4 regions of the Rothia sp. HMSC062H08 genome follow, and region 1 is predicted to be linked to each of the others. Evidence: predicted binding sites of a transcription regulator. Region 1 holds the regulator's gene; each other region holds the start of a gene.
What was found. The regulator LexA, encoded in region 1, represses DNA repair genes until DNA is damaged. The targets are predictions, from matches to a motif close to TCGAACANNTGTTCGA.
Positions count from the first base shown of each region.

Region 1 (5,339 bases):
TGCACCGGCGACCAACACCGGACGACCACCAGCCACACGGCGACCAATCACGCGCTCAGCGTCCTTAGCTTTCAGATCTTCGTACGCCTCGAGAGAGCTCGCACCGCCGGCAACCACCATGCCGTCAGCCTCACGCAACTGATCGGGCACAGCGGTCACGATAACGTCCGCCCCAGCATCCTGAAGAAGCTTCACCAGGGCGCCACGAGTGCCGGGTTCCCCCAAAACGGCAACCACAGGACGAGCGGTCTGAGCGTTCTGTACAGATTCAGTTTCGACGGGTGTGGGTTCAACGGGAACAGGCATCGGTGCGCTCCTATTTCATAGGCTCAAGAATTCGGCTCAAGCGCTCTAGCTTGAGAGATGAAGGATTCGGAGTCAAGACATCAACCTCATGCAGAAGCCAACCACACACGGGTCCATGCTTAGCGCTGAGTCTGAGGAATTTCCAGACGCTGACCGGCATCAACAGAGGTGCTGGTCAACGAGTTCAACTCCATAATACGAACCACAGTATCACGGGTGTCACCTTGCGGATCCACCGCCTGAGCAATATCCCACAGGGTCTCGCCGTGCTTGACCACGACGACGGTTCGAGTCGCCGAAGTGTTCTCCACGGAAGCAGAAGCCGCCGGGCCAAAGAAGCTAATAGCACCGAGCACAATCAGTGCCGCCAGGGTCAGCAGAGGCAGGCCCTTCAGGAAACCGCGCGGAGTGCCAAAACGACGAATCGAAGCGGGAACCGCACGCAGAAGCTCGCCTCCCTTAGCCAGAAGAGCACTCTTCACGCTAGGCGCCTGTGCGGCAGAAGCAGCCTGCGCCTCAGAAGCTACGGAGCGAACCGGTGCCTGAATAGAGCCAGCAGGGGCAGAAGCGGCGGGAACACGAGTAGGCTGACCCACCTGAGCGGGGCGAGGCGCATGAGCCGCACGAGAAGAGCGAACAGACTGCGAAGACGCAGGCACACGAGAACGCCCCTGCACGGTGCTGGCGGACGCAGTGCGGGCGGGGTGAAGTACCACCAAACCTGCCGGAAGGTGTGCAGAAGTGTCACGAGAAGCAAGAGGTGTTGCAGTAGTCATTGTGGTTCCTTTCTCTTAGCTCGCCCCGGGGTTACCCCGCGGGTCTAGCAATGCCGAGCGATACCCGCTCGGAGGTCCTAGTTGAGCGATAACTATGGAGTGGTGATTGTTAGGCGATAACTATTGGGTAGCTATTCTCTAGTTAGGTCAGAGCGTCGGATACACCGGGCTGCGCTGGGTCGCACTGGGTGACCCCGGAACCCCATCCCCTGCGCTCTCTCTTCGCCAGATGCTCCCTAGAGCATCCAAGGTAGATCATGCGAAGAGAGAGGCAGAGGATTCGAATACATTCGAACACCCATTCACTCTCCTCTCCCGAAAGACTCCGGGTTGAATCTTCGAATATTTTTCGAACATTCACCCGTAAATCCTGAATTCCAGGAGAGATTCAAGAGTATATACGAACTCTTGTTCTAAAGTCTAGCAGAGATGTACTAAAAATTTCTTCGAGTTTCGAAGAAAAAATCTAGAATATTTGTTTGAGTTTTTCGGTGTAGTGTTCTACACTGGTGTCAAGAGACGTTCCACACGCTCCTGATGAGTCCTACTCACAGCAGGTTTCTGTACCCGTTACGGTTTGATTCTGTATCGAATGCAGGTGCTGCTGACTGAGTTTTATAGGGCGGAGGCGCATACTCGTTGCCTGCGTATCGCTCCGGTATCGCTCCGGCACGGATAGAATTCCTCCACCCCCTGACGAGATAAGACCCATTTCGGCAGAACCAAAAAATTTTTAGGACTTCACCAGAAAACGTGTGAAGCACCCATCCGTGCCCCGACCGGACTGTGTCTCAAACAGACTGCAGAGACCGGAGTACAGAATTCGGGGCACAGACCGAAGGAAAAGAAATGGCAACAGCACCCCGTCCGGCGCTGACCGCGCGCCAGCAGAAGATTCTTGACGCGATCCGCACCGAGATTGAACAGAAGGGTTACCCGCCGTCCATGCGCCAGATTGGTGACATGGTGGGTCTTGCGTCCCTGTCCTCGGTCACTCACCAGCTCGGTCGCCTCGAGACCATGGGCTACATTCGCCGCGACCCCAAGCTCCCCCGTGCCATTGAGGTGCTGGATGAGAACGGCATCGGCATCCACGGTAGCGCTTCCTCTTCCCTGCCCGAGCTGCCGAACTTCGAAGTCGGCGATGAGGACCTCGTACCCGTTCCCCTGGTTGGACGAATTGCAGCGGGCGGCCCCATCACTGCCGAGCAGTCCGTGGAGGATGTGCTCGCTCTGCCCCGCCAGCTGGTCGGTAGCGGCAAGCTGTTCATGCTCAAGGTCAAGGGTGATTCCATGATTGACGCCGCAATCTGCGACGGCGACTGGGTGGTTGTCCGCGAGCAGCACACCGCAGACAACGGCGATATTGTTGCTGCGCTACTTGACGACGAGGCAACCGTGAAGGTGTTCCGTCAGGTCGACGGCCATACCTGGCTCATGCCGCGCAACTCCAACTACGAGCCGATTATGGGCGACCGCGCAACCGTCATGGGTAAGGTCGTCTCCGTGCTGCGTAGTCTCTAGAAAACCACAGCCTCTAGAAGATGCAGTCTCTGAAAGACGCGGGCTCTAAACAGCCACAGCATCTCAAAGAAGCTGTTTTAAACAACACAGCCTCTAAAAGACATAGCTACGAGGCTTTTAGCTCTCTATAGAAATCACCCCGGTGCTACGTGAATGTTCACGTATCACCGGGGTGATTTCTATATTTCCGAAGCGGATATCTCCAAAGCGAAAGAGGCGGCGTAGCCAGGGATGAATCTTGCCCGAGCTAACGCTCAATACTCGCCGAAAGACGAGCCAACGCGCCGGTCACCGCAGCCTTATTCTGCGTCGACCACATCGGCGGCATCGCCTTCATCAAGAAACCGCCGTAGCGTTTAGTCGCCACGCGAGAATCCAGCACAGCCACCACGCCGCGGTCAGACACCGAACGGATCAGGCGACCCGCGCCCTGCGCCATACGAATCGCCGCGTGGTGAGCAGAAACCGCCATAAAGCCGTTACCGCGATGACGGTTCACCGCCTCCGTACGAGCCTGCGCAATCGGGTCATCCGGGCGGGGGAACGGGATGCGGTCCATCACCACCAGGCGGCAAGAGTCACCGGGAACGTCCACGCCCTGCCACAGGCTCATCGTTCCGAACAGGCATGAGTCAACGTCCTCGCTGAACTCCTCCACCAGAGCCTTGAGCGAAGACTCACCCTGCAGAAGAATGTTCAGGTCGCTGTGCTCACGCATGTACTCGGCGGCACGCTCAGCGGCACGCTTCGAGGAGAACAGGCCCAGGGCACCGCCCTCCGACGCCTCGCACAGCTCACGCAGACGATCCAGCTGGCCCTCGTGCACACCGAATCCCGGAGGCTTCAAATCCCCGGCAACGTACATGATGCCCTGCTTGCGGTAGTCGAAAGGCGAACCCACGTCGATGCTCGTCCAGCGCGGCGCGCCCTCGCCCTGCAGTCCCAGGGCACCGGCGGCAACGTCAAAAGAGTCACCCACCGTCAGGGTCGCACTCGTCAGAATCACGGTGCGGTCAGCGAACAGACCGTCACGTAGCTGCAAACCGACGCTCAAGGGGGCGATGTTCAGGGTCGCCGGGTCGGTATCGGAAGCAGCCACGTAGCGGCCGTTCTCCCAACCACCCTGACGAGAAATCCACAGAACGTCCTGCTCGCCCGAAGCCTCCAGAATGCGGCTACTCATGTCGTGTACCTCAGAGACACGCGAGCGCGCCATCTGCAGGCCGGCGTCAACGTCCTGCCCGTCTGGTTTGGTATCGGACAGGGCGGTGCGGGCGGCATCATTGACCGCAGAAATAGCGGTCAAAAGGCGACCGTCCAGGCCTTTCAGCAGGCCCTCGGCAAGACCCTCGAACGCGGTCTCCAGGGTGCCGGCAGCCATTTCCAGTGCGCCGGAATCAGCCTTTGAATGCTTCTTCACGCTACGCGCCGCACGGCGAACCATCGCAACCGTCAAAGAACCAGACACGGCACCGGTCACGCGGTCCACCAGCTCATGAGCCTCATCAATAATGACCGTCTCATGTTCGGGCAGAACCTTCATGCCCTCGAAAGCGTTAATCGCCAGCAGGGCGTGGTTCGTGATGACAATGTCAGCCTCAGCGGCACGGCCACGCGCCATCTCGCTAAAGCACTCTTCCACCAGCGGGCAGCGGCGGCCCAGACACTCGGCGGCACTGACCGATACCTGAGCCCAGGCGCGGTCAGAGACGCCGGGCTTCAGCTCGTCACGGTCGCCGGTCTCAGTGCGGTCAGCCCACTCGCGCAGGCGCACCACTTCCTCACCCACGCGGGAGGTCGAAGAAGGCATGTCAAAGAGAGCATCCGGCTCGTCTTCCGGGTAGCCGCCCTCCAGCTTGTGCAGGCAGAGGTAGTTATTGCGGCCCTTGAGCAGAGCCACCTGCGCCTGCGATTCCGGGCGCGGCTCCAGCGCTTGTAGAAGACGCGGAATATCGCGGTTCACGATCTGCGCCTGCAGGGCGAGGGTCGCCGTCGCAACCACAATCGGCTGGTCCGACTCCCCCACCCTCGCCAGGGCAGGAACCAGGTAGCCCAGGGACTTACCGGTACCGGTACCCGCCTGGACCAGCAGGTGACGCTGCAGTTCAAGAGCCTGCGCCACATACGCCGCCATGGTGCGCTGACCGGCACGGTTCTGACCGCCGGTGGCGGCAACCGCCTCGTCCAGCAGGGTCAGGGCATCCTTCGCACCGGGCAGGGTCTCAAGCTCCTGCCCGGTGAATCGGGTGCCGTCGGTTGCCGGTCCGGGCACAGTTCCCGGGGTGTTTTTGGGCGCGTTGATGCTCTCGGTCACGCTCATCCGCCCTAGAGAGCCTCGGAGGTAGAGGGCTGCTCGGAGTCAGATGCGGTCGCCTCAGTGAGGGCGTGTGCCTCCGCAAGTTCCTCTTCCAGGACCTCCAGCAGGTCGCCCTCCAGCACATACTCGGACAGTTCGGAGGCGACATCCTCACGGACCAGAGCCACCACGAAGGTGCCGTCCGATACGAAATCGGTGCTCTTAATTTCGGCGTCCCACTCGTGCAGGCGCGAAATAATCTCACCGTGCGAATACGGAATCAGCAGCTTCACCTCAATGGAGGGGCGCGGAATGGTGTCCGCGATCTTCTGCTTCAGCTCCTCAATGCCCTCACCGGTACGCGCCGAAACGATCACGTGCTCCGGCTCGCGCTGGCGCATACGCTCCAGCACGAACGGGTCAGCAGCGTCCGCCTT
Region 1 is NZ_KV802668.1:408,744-414,082, reverse strand. Features, by position in the region: gene HMPREF2765_RS06755 (type 1 glutamine amidotransferase family protein) at 1-306, opposite strand, end outside; gene HMPREF2765_RS09110 (LysM peptidoglycan-binding domain-containing protein) at 426-1,082, opposite strand; gene lexA (transcriptional repressor LexA) at 1,932-2,606, shown strand; gene HMPREF2765_RS06740 (ATP-dependent DNA helicase) at 2,854-4,926, opposite strand; gene hflX (GTPase HflX) at 4,932-5,339, opposite strand, start outside.

Region 2 (5,339 bases), on a different contig from region 1:
ATCATAATCAGGAGGTTAAAATCCATGGTCTCACTTTCACATCCGCACCCGTGCCGCTCACCGCGAGGGTTGAGCGTACCAGAAGGTGTGGAATCGTAGATACAGTACGTATCCATCCTACGCGAGAGCATGAGCTTTAGCGCCCCGAACCAGCGTTTTTGTGAGGTTAACCTGAGTTTTGGACTCTCTCGGCGTAATTTTATGTCGCCGACAGAGCCGGGCAGAGCTCGATGGAGCCTGCAGAACCGGTAGAAGAGCTTGCCGCGCCTGCAGAAGAACTACCGCCCCTGCAGAAGAGATACCGGGGGCACAGAGAAGCCCGCGGGAGGTTACTGCCTCCTACGGGCTACTACAGTGTTATCAGCTGGTGCCGACCTAAAGCTGATACGGATCTAGAGCTGAATCTCCGGGGCTTCCAAGCCGAGGTGCTCCCACGCCGCGGGCAGAGCCACACGACCGCGCGGGGTGCGACCAATCAGGCCCTCACGCACCAGGTACGGCTCGGCAACCGTCTCCACGGTCTCCGTCTCTTCACCCACCGCAATGGCGAGGGTGGACAGACCCACCGGGCCACCGCCGAACTTGTGAATCAGCGCCTCCAGCACGGCGCGGTCCAGACGGTCCAGGCCGCGCGAATCTACCTCGTACATGTCCAGCGCGGTTGCGGCATCGGTCGCATTGATGCGGTCCACACCGTTGACCAGTGCCCAGTCACGCACACGACGCAGCAGGCGGTTCGCAATACGCGGCGTGCCGCGGGAACGACCGGCAATCTCGGTGAAACCCTCGGAGGTAATCTGCATATCCATCAGACCAGCGCTACGGCGCAGCACCAGCTCCAGCTCCTCCACCGAGTAGAACTCCAGGTGACCGGTAAAACCGAAACGGTCACGCAGAGGACCGGGCAGCAGACCCGCACGGGTCGTCGCACCCACCAGAGTGAACTGCGGCAGCTCCAGCGGAATGGAAGTCGCACCCGCACCCTTACCGACCACAATGTCCACACGGAAATCTTCCATCGCCATGTAGAGCATTTCCTCAGCCGGGCGGCTCATACGGTGAATCTCATCCAGGAACAACACCTCACCGGGAGTCAGCGAAGACAGAATCGCCGCCAAATCACCCGAATGCTGAATCGCCGGACCGGAGGTGATGCGCAGCGGCGCCTCCATCTCTGCCGCAATAATCATTGCGAGAGTGGTCTTACCCAGACCGGGAGGGCCCGACAGCAGCACATGGTCGGCGCTACGGCCACGCATCTTCGAAGCCTCCAACACCAGGGACAGCTGCTGACGCACACGGCGCTGACCCACAAAGTCATCCAGGGACTTAGGGCGCAGTGCCGCCTCAATCATCTTCTCTTCAGGCTCTTCTTCCATCGCCACCAGGCGCTGGGCGGGAGCTGAAGACGCCTGAGTGCCGGGCACCTGACCGGGAAAATACCCGCCGGAAACCAGGGACGCCGCGGGCTGCGGCTCATAGGGATTCTGGCTCATAGAATTCTTCTTTCACAAAAGTTTGAGTGGGATACGTCGAACAGGGCGCGCCGCTTAGTGGCGGCCCACCGTGTTCTGAGTACCCAAGGAGGCGAGCACACCACGCAGAGCCACACCCACCGGCTCAGTCTCTGCGGCAGGGTTGTGCTGCACGTAAGCGTCAATAGCGGCGGAAGCGTCCTTCTCGCTCCAGCCCAGAGAGGTGAGAGCGTCAAGCACCTGCGGCTTCCAGACAATGCCCTGGCTCAGCGGCAGCTCATCGGTCTGGCCATCGCTGAGAATCAGCTTGCCGGCAAGCTCCAGCACAATACGGCGGGCACCCTTCGGGCCAATACCGGGAACCTTCGTGAACGCCTTATCGTCACCGGTCGCCACGGCGCGCTCCACCTCAGCGGCAGTGTGAACGCTCAACACCGCCAGAGCAATACGCGGACCAATACCGGAAACCGAAAGCATCATATCGAACACTTCACGCTCGGCAGGCTCCGAAAAACCGTACAGAGTCATCGATTCTTCACGCACAATCATGGTGGTCAGCACGGTAGCTTCCTCACCGGTGCGCAGCTTGGAGAGAGTACGTGCGGTAGCGTACACGAGCATGCCGAAACCGTTCACGTTAATCACCGCATGATCAAGGCCCACCTGAGCCACACGACCGGTCAAGGATGCAATCATTTCTCTCCACCTTTCAACACCGCGCCCCGGATCAGGTTCGCGGCAGTGTGAGGGCACCGGGAACTCCGGCACCCACAGAACGCACTCCCCCAGTTCAACGGGGAGACACTACAAGTATATTAGAATATTTCTTCTGAAATCAAGCATATATTCGAACTTCTTAGCGAATATACGAGAGTCAGCGCGAGGGGCACCGGAGCCCACGACGGCACCTCTAGCGGCGAGCGCGCGCCTCCGCCTCCATCCAGGCGCGCTGCGCGGGGGTCAGCGAACCCGCACGGCGAGCCTTCGCGGGCCGCGATCCCTGGTGCGTCTGCGTCTGGGCCGACATGTTAATACCCGAACCGATGCCGCCGCCGCGCCAGCCGTGACAGATGGCGATGGCCAGCGCATCGGCCGCGTCCGCGGGCTTCGGCATGGCGTTCAAGCCCAGAATGCGGGTCACCATGCGGCCCACCGAGGCCTTATCCGCGCGACCGCTGCCGGTCACCGCCGCCTTCACCTCGGAGGGCGTATGGAAGAACACCGGCACGCCGCGCATCGCCGCGGCAGAAATCACCGCGCCCGAGGCGTGCGCCGTACCAATCACCGTGTTCACCTGCTCCTGCGCAAAGACGCGCTCAATCGCCAGGGCATCCGGCTTATAGGTGTCGAGCCAGTGGGAGGCGGCGTTGAAAATCCAGAGAATACGCTGGTCTAGGGACTCCGCCGGGATCGTGCCGGCAACACCCACGTTCACGAAGTGCGCCTTACGGTCGGCGGTCATATCGAGCATGGAGAAGCCGCAGCGGGTCAGACCGGGGTCAACACCCATGATGCGGGTTGCACCCGGCACACGCTCCACGGCAGCGGCAGTACGGTTTTCACGCATGCTATCGCGTGCGGCAGGTTGAGCGGCAGCCATCATCTCCCCTTTCGACAAACTCCCTATAGAATCTCTAGATTCTAGCCCTTCAGAATCCTAGCACCCGGTACCGGGGCGTGCCACGAACACGGTCACCGCGTAAACAATCACCACGAGAACAGTCACCGTGCGCCCCGCGAAAAGTACCCAGCACATCCCCAAAAAAGCCCCAGACGCTAAGAAGCCACTCCCCCAACCAGCCACCCTACGGCGGCTCGGTTAAAGGAGCGGCTTCTTCAAGCATCAGATATCAGAATCCGAGTGATTACTCAGCTTCCAGCTCTGCCATAACCTCGTCAGAGACGTTAGCGTTCGAGTAGACGTTCTGAACGTCGTCGAGCTCTTCAATAGCGTCTGCCAGCTTCAGGAACTTCTTGGCGCCCTCGGCGTCCAGGTCGACCTGCATGGTCGGGCGGAAGACCGGGTCGTCGTTGTTGTACTCCAGGCCAGCCTCGTCCAGTGCCTTACGGATCTCGGGCAGGTCGGTCGCTGCGGAAACAACGGTGAAAATATCGCCCTCGTCCAGAACCTCTTCGGCACCTGCATCCAGAACAGCCATCAGAACGTCGTCCTCGGTCAGACCGTCGGTCTTGGTGACCTCAGCAACGCCCTTACGCTCGAACAGGAACGCAACCGAACCCTGGTCAGCCATGGTGCCGCCGTTACGGGTCACAGCCAGGCGAACCTCAGACGCTGCACGGTTACGGTTATCGGTCAGACACTCGATGTACAGGGCGGTACCCTGCGGGCCGCGTGCCTCGTACATAATCTCGGTGTAGTCGATGGTCTCACCGGTCAGGCCGGCGCCACGCTTGATAGCGCGGTCGATGTTGTCGTTGGGGACGGAGTTCTTCTTCGCCTTCGACACAGCAAGGTCAAGAGCGGGGTTACCGGCGATATCGGCGCCACCCATACGTGCCGCAACCTCAATAGCCTTAATGAACTTCGCGAAAGCCTTCGCGCGCTTAGCGTCGATAGCAGCCTTCTTGTGCTTAGTAGTCGCCCATTTAGAGTGACCGGACATTCGTATCTCCCTTAGTCAAAACCTCCGTGCGGACACGGCGAAACGTCCCACGCACCGTACTGTACTCACATAACTATACCGTAGCGGAGGCGCACACCACCTCAGAAAGTGCACGCCACCACCAGGAATAGGCTAGCGGGGGCGGGACGCAGCCGAAGCGCGCGCCTTCTCCACCAGCGAGTCGTCAATCGTGTTCGGCGTGAACTCGCCAAACTTACGCTTAGCCGCCTGCTCAATCAGGTAGTCCGAAATCTTCGGGTTCTTCGGCAGCAGCGAACCGTGCAGGTAGGTGCCAATCACGTTGTGCACGCGCGCACCCTCATACGCATCGGTCACGTTGTTGCCCTCACCCTTGGTGACGGTAGCCAGCGGGGTGCAGCCGGAACCCAGGTAAGTCAGGCCCGAGTGGTTCTCAAAACCAATCACGGTGCCGAACTCCTCAGACTCCGCAACAATATTGCCGATCAGGCGGTCATCGCCGCCGACCGTGTGCGCATCAAAAATGCCGATACCCTTCAGCACCTCACCCTCACGGGTGCGGAATTCCTTGCCGAACAGCTGGTACAGGCCACAAATGACGAGCATCGGCACGCCAGCCTCAGCCAGCGAGCGCAGCGTATCACCGTTCGCGTGCAGGTCATCCTGAATCACGGACTGACCGGAGTCCTGACCGCCACCGCCCAGAATAATGTCAACATCTTCCGGGAAAGGCTGACCGGGGTTGTGGTCCAGAATCTGCACGTCAAAGCCGTGCGCCTGCGCGCGACGAGCCAACGCCAGAGTGTTACCCCAGTCGCCGTAAATGTTCATGTCGAGCGGGTACAGCTGCAGAATACGCAGAGTCTTACCGTTATTGGGGCCGGAGGCGGGGGTGCCCTCAAAAGTGTGAGTTGCCGTCATTAGGAGACCCTCTCAACGTCAGTGATCTTTGCAAGCTCTTCACGCAGAGCCAGCATTGCGGTGTAGGTGCAGAAAATACGCATGGGCGCAGTACCACTGGAAGCAATAAACTGCTTGAGCGCATCAGCGAGGTTCTCGTTGACCTCGTCAACCTTCACGCCGTCATGCTCCAGACGCAGCGCCATATCCCAGGCACGCACACCCGAAACCATCTGCACGCCGGTCTTCTGCAAGCTGTCGAAGTCAACATCCCACAGCCAGGACACGTCGCGACCGTCAGCGTACTGGTCGTTAATCGTGATCATGGTGGCGTAGTCGTCAGCGTTCGCGCTCGCCAGGG
Region 2 is NZ_KV802665.1:338,650-343,988, forward strand. Features, by position in the region: gene yajC (preprotein translocase subunit YajC) at 1-26, opposite strand, end outside; gene ruvB (Holliday junction branch migration DNA helicase RuvB) at 393-1,379, opposite strand; gene ruvA (Holliday junction branch migration protein RuvA) at 1,551-2,171, opposite strand; gene ruvC (crossover junction endodeoxyribonuclease RuvC) at 2,386-3,042, opposite strand; gene HMPREF2765_RS04055 (YebC/PmpR family DNA-binding transcriptional regulator) at 3,341-4,099, opposite strand; gene HMPREF2765_RS04060 (type 1 glutamine amidotransferase) at 4,232-4,999, opposite strand; gene HMPREF2765_RS04065 (Mur ligase family protein) at 4,999-5,339, opposite strand, start outside.
Region 2: a site for LexA is predicted at 2,311-2,326, ahead of ruvA (Holliday junction branch migration protein RuvA). Genes of this name have one in related genera too.

Region 3 (5,339 bases), on a different contig from region 1:
TGCGGTACACAGGCGAGGTGAGGACCTCTTCGATGGTTTTGCGTTCGAGCTCGCGGAAATACGCCTCACCGAAAATTTCGAAGATTTCGGAGACTTCGCCGTAGCGTTCCACGATGAGCTGGTCGGCGTCGAGGAACTCGTAGCCGTAGAAACGCGCCAGGTGCGTACCAATGTAGGTCTTACCTGCCGCCATGGGGCCAATGAGCACGATGGGGCGGGAGCGTTCCGCGAAGTTCTCGTGCATTTCACGCACCTGCTGCGGGTGGATGCGAGCGCCGCCTGCGGACTCGTCTTCTGCGAGCGCCTCTGCGGGGGCGGCAAGCTCTGCGGGGGCGGCGAGCTCTGCGGGTGCCACAGATTCAGCCGGGGTTGCGGGCAGTTCGGAAGCGTCGAGGGGCTTCTCCCCCACCTGGTTCTCTTCTTCCGCGGGGGGCACAGCGGGTACTGCGGGTGCGGCAACCTGAACCTTGCCGAACAGCGCCGGGGTCGGACGGACCGGCTTGGCGGGTTCAGCCGCGGGCACAGCTACGGAAGTTTCGGGCACACCTACGGGGGCTGCGGGCGTGACCTGTACAGTCTTGGGTTCAGCCTTCTGCACGGGAGCAGAAACGCTCTCCCCCACCGCTTCTGCAGGCTGAGCCTGCTTCGGAGGTGCAGGCTTGGGCGCGGCAGGCTTAGGAGCAGTCGGTTTCGGTGCGGCTGGCTTCGGCGCAGCAACTACTGACGGCGCGGCAGGCTTCGGCGCAGTCGGCTTGGGTGCTTCCGCCTTCGCTGGTTCCTTGCGGGATTCCTCTTCAGCGGTGCCCATGCCCTGCAGGGCGCTGAGCAGCTTCAGGCGCAGGTCCTCGTCCAGGCCGAGCGCCGGGTCGGCGTCCTCAGATACCGAGGAGGCGTACAGGCGCACACCCTGCGTGCTCGCCGTAGCGGCGGCGGGCAGGGGGCGGGTGCCAGAACGCATCAGGTCAGCGGGGGTGGGCACGCGAGAAGCCGGGCGCACAGAAGAAACTGACGCAGAAGAAACCGAGGCGGCAGCCTCACGCGCAACAGTCTCACGAACCCCAGCGCCCGCAGCCTCAACACTCTGCTCAGCCGCAACAGATACACCGGGTTCTGTGCCGGTTTCCGGGCGCGGCGAAGCGCCCCCTCGCGCACGCTGCGTTGCCGCAGCAATACGCGCAAGGGGGCTCGAAGCGACCGGGCGAACACCCTGCTCCACAGAAACCTCCCCGGAACCGCGACCCTTCGCGCCGCGGCCCTCAGACTCCGCCGGAAGGGGCACTACGCGTCCCAACCAGCCACGTTAGACTCCCACGCCAGAGACGCCGGAATGGCCTCCAGGTAGGAATCCATGTTGCGGCGAGTCTCACCAATCGAGTCGCCGCCGAACTTCTCCAGCGCGGCCTCGGCGAGCACCAGGGCGACCATGGCCTCCGCCACCACGCCGGCGGCGGGAACGGCGCACACGTCCGAACGCTGGTGGTGGGCGCGAGCCTCCTCACCGGTGGAAGTGTCAATGGTCTTCAGAGCCTTCGGCACGGTCGCAATGGGCTTCATTGCCGCGCGCACACGCAACAGGTCGCCAATGCTCATGCCGCCCTCAATGCCACCTGCACGGTTGGTATCGCGGGTTACGCCGTGCTCGCCAATGGAAATCTCGTCGTGAGCGGCAGTGCCCGGGCGGTCGGCGGTCGCGAAACCATCGCCAACCTCAACGCCCTTAATAGCCTGAATACCCATCAGCGCTGCGGCAAGGCGCGCGTCCAGGCGGCGGTCCCAGTGCACGTACGAACCCAGTCCGGGAGGCATACCGTACGCGAGCACCTCAACCACACCGCCGAGGGTCTCGCCGTCCTTGTGCGCCTCGTCCACGCGCTGAACCATCGCGTCGGAGGTTGCCTTGTCGAAGCAACGCAGCGGGTCAGCGTCCAGCTGGTCAACATTGCGGGGCGAAGGCACCGGGGCGCCCTCGGGAGCGTGCACGCCACCCACAGCCACGGTGTGAGAAACCAGCTCAACACCCAGAGCCTTCAGAATCTGGGCGGCAACCACGCCAAGAGCCACGCGGGTCGCAGTCTCACGCGCGGAGGCGCGCTCCAGCACCGGGCGAGCCTCAGAGAAGTTGTACTTCTGCATACCCGTAAAATCGGCGTGACCGGGGCGCGGACGGGTCAGCGCAGCATTACGCGCACGACCCTCAATCAGCTTCGGATCCACCGGGTCGGAGCTCATCACGTCAGTCCACTTGGGCCACTCGGTGTTCGCAATCTCAATCGCGACCGGGCCGCCCTGAGTCAGGCCGTGACGCACACCGCCGAGGATGCGCACGCGGTCCTCCTCGAACTTCATGCGGGCACCGCGGCCGTAGCCGAGGCGGCGGCGAGCCAGGGCGTCACGCACCATGTCGCTGGTGAGTTCCACACCGGCGGGCACGCCTTCAATAATGCCGACGAGCGCCTCGCCGTGGGATTCTCCGGCAGTGAGCCAACGCAGGGCCATAGGTTAACCTCTTTTCATCGCACCCGCACCGCAGCGCAGGAGGAAGGAATAATAATTCTTCACGTGTATAAATAGTGTATAAAATGCCTGTTGACTGAGCGAGTGAAAGCACGCTTTTTTCACGAAACGGAAGCGCGAGGCGCAAGATCAACCGCCGCGCACATCGCATTCACCAAGCCCAGCAGCTCACCCTCAGACAGGGTGCGGTCGGTAAACAGCAGCACCTGCTCCACCGCCTGATACAGCAGCATCTCCAGGCCAGAAACCACCGTGCCGCCGTTAGCCTCCCAGGCGCTCGCCAGCACCGAAGGCCACGGGTTATATGCAACATCGAGCAGTACCGGCCGGTGCGTTGCGGAGGCGCCCTTCAGCCCGCTCAGCTGGCTCGCCCACTCATCCGCCGCATGCGCCGGAAGCGTAGACACCACCGGGTGATGGCCGCGCTCCGCAAGATTCTGCGGCAAATCAGCCAGGGAAACCTGCTCCAGCTGAACGCCCAGGCGGTCCGCCGCCTTCTGCACGCTACCGAGCTTATGCAGCGAACGGGCGTACACGCTCACACGGGAATACCCCAGCTGATGCAGAGCGGTCAGGGCGGAAATAGCGGTCGCTCCCCCACCCACAATCGCAGCAGAATCCTTGAGCGGTTCCGGTTCCAAACCGGCGTGGCGCAGCGCGTTCACAATGCCGATCACGTCCGTGTTATCACCCAGCACCTTCTCACCGCGCGGATACACCGTGTTCACCGCACCGGTCACGCGGGCAGTCTCACTCAGCTCATCGCAATACTGAATGACCGCGGTCTTCAACGGCATCGTCACCGACAGACCCGCAATATACGGGGCGTCCTCCGTACCGTCCGGGTGGCGCACACCGTGCATAATCGCCGGCAAATCATCAGGCAGAGTATCGCGGCGATCATAACCCAAATTCTGCTCACCCAAAAAGTCATACGCGGCACGATGCAGCGCAGGCGACAGCGAATGCGCAATAGGGTGCCCCAGCACGTAGGCGCGGCGAAGATACGGGGCTTCGCGGTACGGTTCAGTCTTCATCGGCTCTCTTTCGCTCTCAACGCTGGGGAACGCTCTCAACACTTGGGGCTTGCGGACACGCACGCCACGAACCCGCGTTCATGGGCGCACTCTACCCATTTTAAGGGACAAACCAATATTCGGGTATAGCCCAACAACCAAGCACCCCATCAACCATGCACCCAGCATCCGGGTACAGCAAAGGCGGGTACCTCCCCCACTCTCGTGGAGGCGGTACCCGCCTCAGCAAGGAACCTTCACGCCGAAGCTACCAAATCGTAGCTACCAGCTAAACCAATGAGCTACAACTTAGCTACAGCGGTTCGGGTGCTTAGAACACCACTGGTTGTACTCTTCAACATAACGCTGGTGCTCAGCGTAAGTGCGGGAGTACTTAGTCTCACCGGAGTCCAGGTCCACAGTCACCCAGTAGTAGTACGGGTTCTTCTCAGGAGCCGCAGCAGCCTTAATCGAAGCCAGCTGCGGGGAACCAATCGGACCCTTCGGAAGACCCTTATTCGCATAAGTGTTGTACTTATTGCTCTTATCGGCCTTCTGCTCTTCAGTCAGGTGGTACGAGCGGACACCCAGACCGTAAGTCACGGTCGCATCCGACTGAATCAGACCCGAGGTCTCACCATCGGGGTTGTTCAGACGGTTCTCAATGATGCCTGCAACCGCCACGTAGTCCTTCGGCTGAGCCTCAAGCTCCACGATGGAGGCGATGGTCAGAACCTCGAAGGTCTTCTGGTCGCCGCTCACGCCGGCTTCCTTCAGGTCAGCCTTGGTCTTATCAACCATGGTCTGAATGACCTTCTTGATGTCGGTGTCCTTCGGGAAGCGGTACTCGCCCGGGTGCAGCCAACCCTCAATCGAGGGGAAGTTGCTCGGCACACCGTACTGGGTGTAGTTGCTGACCGCGTCCTCAACCTGCTTGCGGGTGAACGCACCATCGGAGCCAGAAACAATCAAATCGATGGTCTCGCTCACGCGCTTACCCTGCGGAATCGCCAGGTACAGTACGTTGCTGTTCGCCTCGATAATGGTCGTAATCGCGCTCGAGCTGCTCATGTGCTGCTGCAGTTCGTAGGTGCCAGGCTGCAGGTACTTGCCCTTGCTCTCCTTGGTGTACACCTCAACGAACTTATCAGCATCAGCAATAACGCCCGCCGCCTCAAGCTCCTGCGCCACCTGCGCGGTGGACTGGCCAGAACGAATCGTGAACGTCACGGTCGTACCATTGCCGCCACCCGAGTAGTCACGAGTCTTGAACGGGTCATAGCGAGTAATCAAGGCACCCGAAATGATGACCAGAGCCACCACAAACAAGGAAATAGCGCTCAGCATGATGGCGCGGCGGCGGCGCTTACGCGCACGCAACGTAGCCACCGACACGATTTCCTGTTCCATCGTGATGCCGGTGATGCCCTTACGTTCATCCTCGGCTGTCGGCCTAAAGAGGTCGAGCCCGCTCTCTTCGGGATGTTTATTCTGTTCGGTCACTGAAGGTTCTCCGTTTCGTTGACGGCACCGACCGTGGTCCCTTCTGACTCGGACGGTCGGTTTTCTTCGTGGGCCGGATCGCTCACCTTGTACCCGGCTACGGACTGCCCCGCTTTGAGGGCATCCAGGCTGTACTGCAAAATGTTCACAGCCGCCACCTGGTCAACCATAGTCTTGAAATCTCGGCTGGAAACCCCAGCCTCGTGCAGTGCACGGTGAGCGCTCACGGTGGTGAGTCGCTCATCCACCAGCCAAATGTTAATGTGTGTTTTCTCTTCGGCATCCAGCTCGGAGCGCAGAGCCTGA
Region 3 is NZ_KV802665.1:297,187-302,525, forward strand. Features, by position in the region: gene HMPREF2765_RS03890 (shikimate kinase) at 1-1,279, opposite strand, end outside; gene aroC (chorismate synthase) at 1,279-2,496, opposite strand; gene HMPREF2765_RS03900 (shikimate dehydrogenase) at 2,616-3,551, opposite strand; gene mltG (endolytic transglycosylase MltG) at 3,840-5,033, opposite strand; gene ruvX (Holliday junction resolvase RuvX) at 5,030-5,339, opposite strand, start outside.
Region 3: a site for LexA is predicted at 3,659-3,674, ahead of HMPREF2765_RS03900 (shikimate dehydrogenase). Genes of this name have one in related genera too.

Region 4 (5,339 bases), on a different contig from region 1:
CCGTCGCCGGAGCAGTCCTCGCATCGGCCGCCCTTGACGTTGAAGGAGAATCGACCCGGGGTGTAGCCGCGCATTTTCGCTTCGCTGGTCTCTGCGAACAGCTTGCGGATGTGGTCGAACACGCCGGTGTAGGTGGCGGGGTTCGAGCGCGGGGTACGACCGATGGGCGACTGGTCCACGTGAATGACCTTGTCCAGGTGTTCCAGGCCGTCGATGCTCTTGTGGCGTCCGGGTACCTGCTTGGCGCCGTTGAGCTTGTTCGCCAGGGAGGTGTACAGAATGTCGTTGACGAGGGTGGACTTACCCGATCCGGACACACCGGTCACCGCGGTGAACACACCCAGCGGGAAGGACACGGTCACGTTCTTGAGGTTGTTTTCGCGGGCGCCGCGCACGGTCAGCTGGCGTTCCTTGTCCACGGGGCGGCGGGATGCGGGCACCTCAATGCTGCGGCGGCCAGCCATGTAGTCGCCGGTAATGGACTTGGTGTTCTTCAGCAGCTCCTCAAAGCTGCCGGAGTGCACGATTTCGCCACCATGCTCGCCGGCACCGGGTCCTACGTCCACAATCCAGTCGGCTTCGCGCATGGTGTCTTCGTCGTGCTCAACCACGATAAGCGTATTACCCATATCGCGCAGCTTGGTGAGGGTTTCGATGAGGCGGCGGTTATCGCGCTGGTGCAGACCGATGGAGGGCTCGTCGAGCACGTAGAGCACCCCGACCAGGCCCGAACCGATCTGGGTTGCGAGGCGGATGCGCTGCGCCTCACCGCCGGAGAGCGTACCGGCGGAGCGTGAGAGGGTCAGGTAGTCCAGGCCCACATCCAGCAGGAACTGCAGGCGCGCGTCAATTTCTTTGAGGACCTGCTCGCCAATCTTGGCTTCGCGGGCGCTGAGCTGCAGGCTACGCACGAAGGCGAGCGCGTTGGCGAGGGACAGGTCGGTAATGTCTGCAATGGACTTGCCGCCAACCTTCACGCCGAGAATGGTCGGGTTCAGGCGCGCGCCACCGCAGGAGGGGCAGGCGACCTGGCGCATGTACTGTTCGTAGCGGTCGCGGGCGAAGTCCGATTCGGTTTCTTCGTGCTTGCGCTTGATGTACGCCTTCACGCCCTCGAATCCGGAGGTGTAGCGGCGTTCACGGCCGAAGCGGTTGCGGTAGGACACCTCAACCTTGTAGTCCTTGCCGTCCAGGATAGCGGCGCGGGTCTTGGCGGGCAGGTCCTTGAAGGGGGTGTTCAGGTCGAAGCCGAGCTCCTCCCCCAGACCCGCGAGCAGGCGCAGCCAGTATTCGGTGGTGGCCTTGCCCTGCGACCAAGGGGCGATAGCGCCCTCGCCGAGGGTCAGGTCGGGGTTGGGTACGAGCAGTTCGGTGTCGACTTCCAGGCGCGAGCCGATGCCATCGCAGGCGCTACACGCGCCGAACGGCGAGTTGAAGGAGAAAGCGCGCGGCTCGATGGTGTCGATCTGCAGTGGGTGGTTGTTGGGGCAGGCGAGGTTTTCGCTGAAGGAGCGGGTGCGTTCGGGGTCGTCCTGCTCGCGGTCCACGAAATCGATGAGCACGCGGCCGTCGGCGAGCTTGAGCGCGGTTTCGATGGAGTCGGTCAGGCGCTGGTGAATACCGTCCTTAATGACGATACGGTCGACGACCACATCAATGGTGTGCTTGTACTGCTTGGCGAGCTTGGGCGGGTCGGAGAGCTGCACGGTTTCGCCGTCCACGCGGGCGCGCGAATAGCCCTGGGTCAGCAGGTCCTTGAAGAGGTCAACGAACTCGCCCTTGCGTGCACTGACGACGGGCGCGAGGATCTGCAGGCGGGTGCGTTCGGGGTACTCCTGCAGAATGTCCACGATCTGCTGCGGGGTCTGCTGGGTGATTTCTTCGCCGCATTCGGGGCAGTGCGGGTGGCCGATGCGCGCCCAGAGCAGACGCATGTAGTCGTAGATTTCGGTGATGGTACCGACGGTTGAGCGTGGGTTCTTGGAGGTGGACTTCTGGTCGATAGACACCGCCGGGGAGAGGCCCTCGATGAAGTCTACGTCGGGTTTATCGACCTGTCCGAGGAACATACGCGCGTAGGAGGACAGCGACTCAACGTAGCGGCGCTGACCTTCCGCAAAGATGGTGTCGAAGGCGAGGGAGGACTTACCGGAGCCGGAGAGGCCGGTGAAGACGACCATCGCATCACGCGGAATGGTGAGGTCTACGTTCTTGAGGTTGTTTTCGCGGGCACCCTGAACCCGGATACTGGTCAGGTCGTTCGCTTTGAGTGCGGTGCTACCGTGTGCCGGGCGGGGTGTCATCGAAAATCCTTTCGTCTTATCTTCGAATTTAAATTCTACACCCTCACGCCTTTCACCAGCGGGATTATGCGGCCGGTGAAGGCATGAGGGTGCAGTACTTATATGAGGCGGACTAGGAGGCGCAATTCATCACGTGCGGTTTACCAGCCGCGGGTTCCCCACTCTTCCAGGTGGGGGCGCTCGTCGCCGAGGGTGGTGGAGCGGCCGTGGCCGGGCAGCACGATGGCATCATCGTCGAAGCCACCGAAGAGCTTTTCAAGCACGTTGGAGAAGAGCTCACCGAACTGCTGCGGGGAGTCGGTCTTGCCCACGCCGCCAGGGAAGAGGGCGTCGCCGGTGAACAGCAGGGTTGCGGGAGTGCCGTCTTCCCAGGTGGTTTTGAGGGTGTAGACGATGGATCCGGGGGTGTGGCCGGGCACGTGCAGGGCGCGGATGACGGTGTCAGAGAGGTAGAAGTCGAAGCTTTCGCCGCCGGTCAGTTCTTCTTCGACGGTGTAGTCTTCCTGCTCCTTAATAGCGGCTGCATCAGCTGCACCCGCGGAGGTCACGGCACCGGTGAGGTGGTCGAGCTCCTTAATAGCGCGGATGTGGTCCCAGTGGCCGTGGGTGACCAGAATGCCGGTCAGACCGATTGCGCGGGGCCTGATGGAGTTGAAATCCTCTTCCTTCTCCATGACGCGCACGCGGCGTTCTTCGCCGTCTGCCAGTTCGAGCTGCGGGCAGTCCTTCAGGAGCGCATCGAGAGTGAAAGCATAGAGTTCTTCTGCATCGTCTGCGGGGTCGATGAGTACCTGCTCGCCGGTGGCGCGCATGGTGATGAGGTAGACGCTGTTGTCCATCTCGGAGACACTGAACGCACGGACGGTCAGTTCGGGGTTCTCAAAGATGAGGGTGGGTTCGGGGTAAGTAGTCATAGTTCCAGTGTAGGGGTTGTGACCGCACAGCATGCGCCTATGCGGTTCGCTCCCCTATCAGCGCATTCGGCATTGACCGCGCGGGATACATGTACGGGTTGCCTGTGCGGGATGCACAGGGAATAGATTCTGGAGCACGCTCGGTACGGATTGGGTTCAGCGCGGATTAGGTTCCGGCTGGATCCCGCCCGGCTGAGGGTTCAGCGAAATTCAAACAGCGAAATTCAAAAGTCCACTGAAATTCAAAAGTTAAACAGAGAAGCGACTGCGCATCGATACACAGTCGCTTCTCATGACACCCAGGGGTATCTATCACTCACTCAAACACAAGCAACCCGAGGACTTTAGAAATCTCACGATTACTTGATGACTCAATAGTAGCGAACTTTTTGGGGGCTGTTTTACCACCCCATTTGGTACGGAGAGCCAGATTTAGTGACCCACACCTCATTGTAATCATTCTGTAATAAAAACAGGTGTTTTTTAGGGTATCCATACGTACCAATTTCATTTTTTTCGAGTTTTGATGTGACTTATTTCACCCAAAATAATTTCAGATTTTCCCTCATTTGGCACTTCAGTGCACCTTTAACCTAAGCTTCACAGTCGGTAATCCTAAAGGCTCAATACCCGGTTTTACCCCGGTATTCCGCGGAAGTAGAGGGTTAAGGTAAAAGTATCTTCAAGTACTTGCAACTTCATGAACAGGAAAAAATGTACCGCTCACCGTTCAAAAAGTGTACGGATATACACTTGAAGGAAAAATTAATTGGTCTGTTTAGACCCATTAGGCACCCCCTAAAGTAGAGCTTTTATAACAAAACGATAACAGCAGCCCCGCCTTCAGGTTCACTGAGTGCACCCACTAAAACCCCTTTCAAAAATCAAAATACCTAGTCAATGCCATATTTTCACAAAATGCAAGACAGTGTGTCACTAAAAAATCAACCTCTACAGATTGTTTAATAAAACCTGACCTTCAAGCATACATAGAGCCCAATTATTAACTAGCAAGTACCAATTCCACCCTCAAAACAGGCGCCCTAGAAGCCTCAATGAAAGGTTGAAAGACCCCTCCACCAGGGGTTTCAGGATCCTTCACTCCCCCTGGTTGCAGTCTGGTTGTAGCCAGGTTTCAGCTTGGTTGCAGTCTGGTTTCACTCTGTTTTCAAGAGCTCCCTCGCCCTCAAGCGTTGCGCACCTCGTATTCACCCCTCATGCTTCCATGTATCTGGGGCAGAGCACCCCACAAAAGCACCATAGGGCACAGCAAAGGCGGCACCCCTCCTCCGCTGTGGGGAAGGAGCGCCGCCTCCACTAGCTATAGATCAGCTGGCACAGTCACCTTAGGACAAGCCCTTAGGACAGGCCGACCATCACGCCGTTCTCGTCGAAGCCGATGCGCTCAGCTGCGGGGCTCTTGCTCAGACCCGGCATAGTGCGCATGGTGCCGCAGATAGCGTAGACGTAGCCAGCACCTGCAGCCAGGCGAACCTCGCGCACGGGCAGAGTCCAGCCGGTCGGTGCGCCCTTCAGAGTTGCATCCGAAGAGATGGACAAGTGGGTCTTCGCGATAACCACGGGCAGGTGCGAGTAGCCCAGCTCAGCGAAACGCTTCAGCTGCTTAGCGGCGGCGGGAGCGATGGAGATGCCGTCCGCGCCGTAGACCTTGGTCGCGACCTTCTCGATCTTGGTCTCGATGGAGTCCTCAAGATCGTAGGTGTACTTCAGATCCGAAACGTCGTCACATGCCTCAGCAACCACGTCTGCCAGGTCGGTGGTGCCCTTACCACCCTCAGCCACACCGCGGTGGATAGCGACGCGAGCGCCAGCTTCCTCAGCGATACGGCGGATGGTCTCGTGCTCGGACTCGAAGTCGGTCGGGAAGGCGTTGATTGCCACGACCGGCTGAACACCGAAGTTGCGCACAATCTCGATGTGCTTCTTCAGGTTCTCTGCGCCCTTCTCCACGTCGGAGGGGCTTTCCTGCAGCATGCCTTCGGGCAGGGGCTTGCCCGGAACGATCTTGTACAGGCCGGAGTGGGACTTCAGGGAGCGCACTGTTACGACGAGCACTGCTGCGTCCGGCTTCAGGCCGGAGACGCGGCACTTGACGTTGAAG
Region 4 is NZ_KV802665.1:373,368-378,706, forward strand. Features, by position in the region: gene uvrA (excinuclease ABC subunit UvrA) at 1-2,303, opposite strand, end outside; gene HMPREF2765_RS04165 (MBL fold metallo-hydrolase) at 2,444-3,217, opposite strand; gene HMPREF2765_RS04170 (formate--tetrahydrofolate ligase) at 4,577-5,339, opposite strand, start outside.
Region 4: a site for LexA is predicted at 2,326-2,341, ahead of uvrA (excinuclease ABC subunit UvrA). Genes of this name have one in related genera too.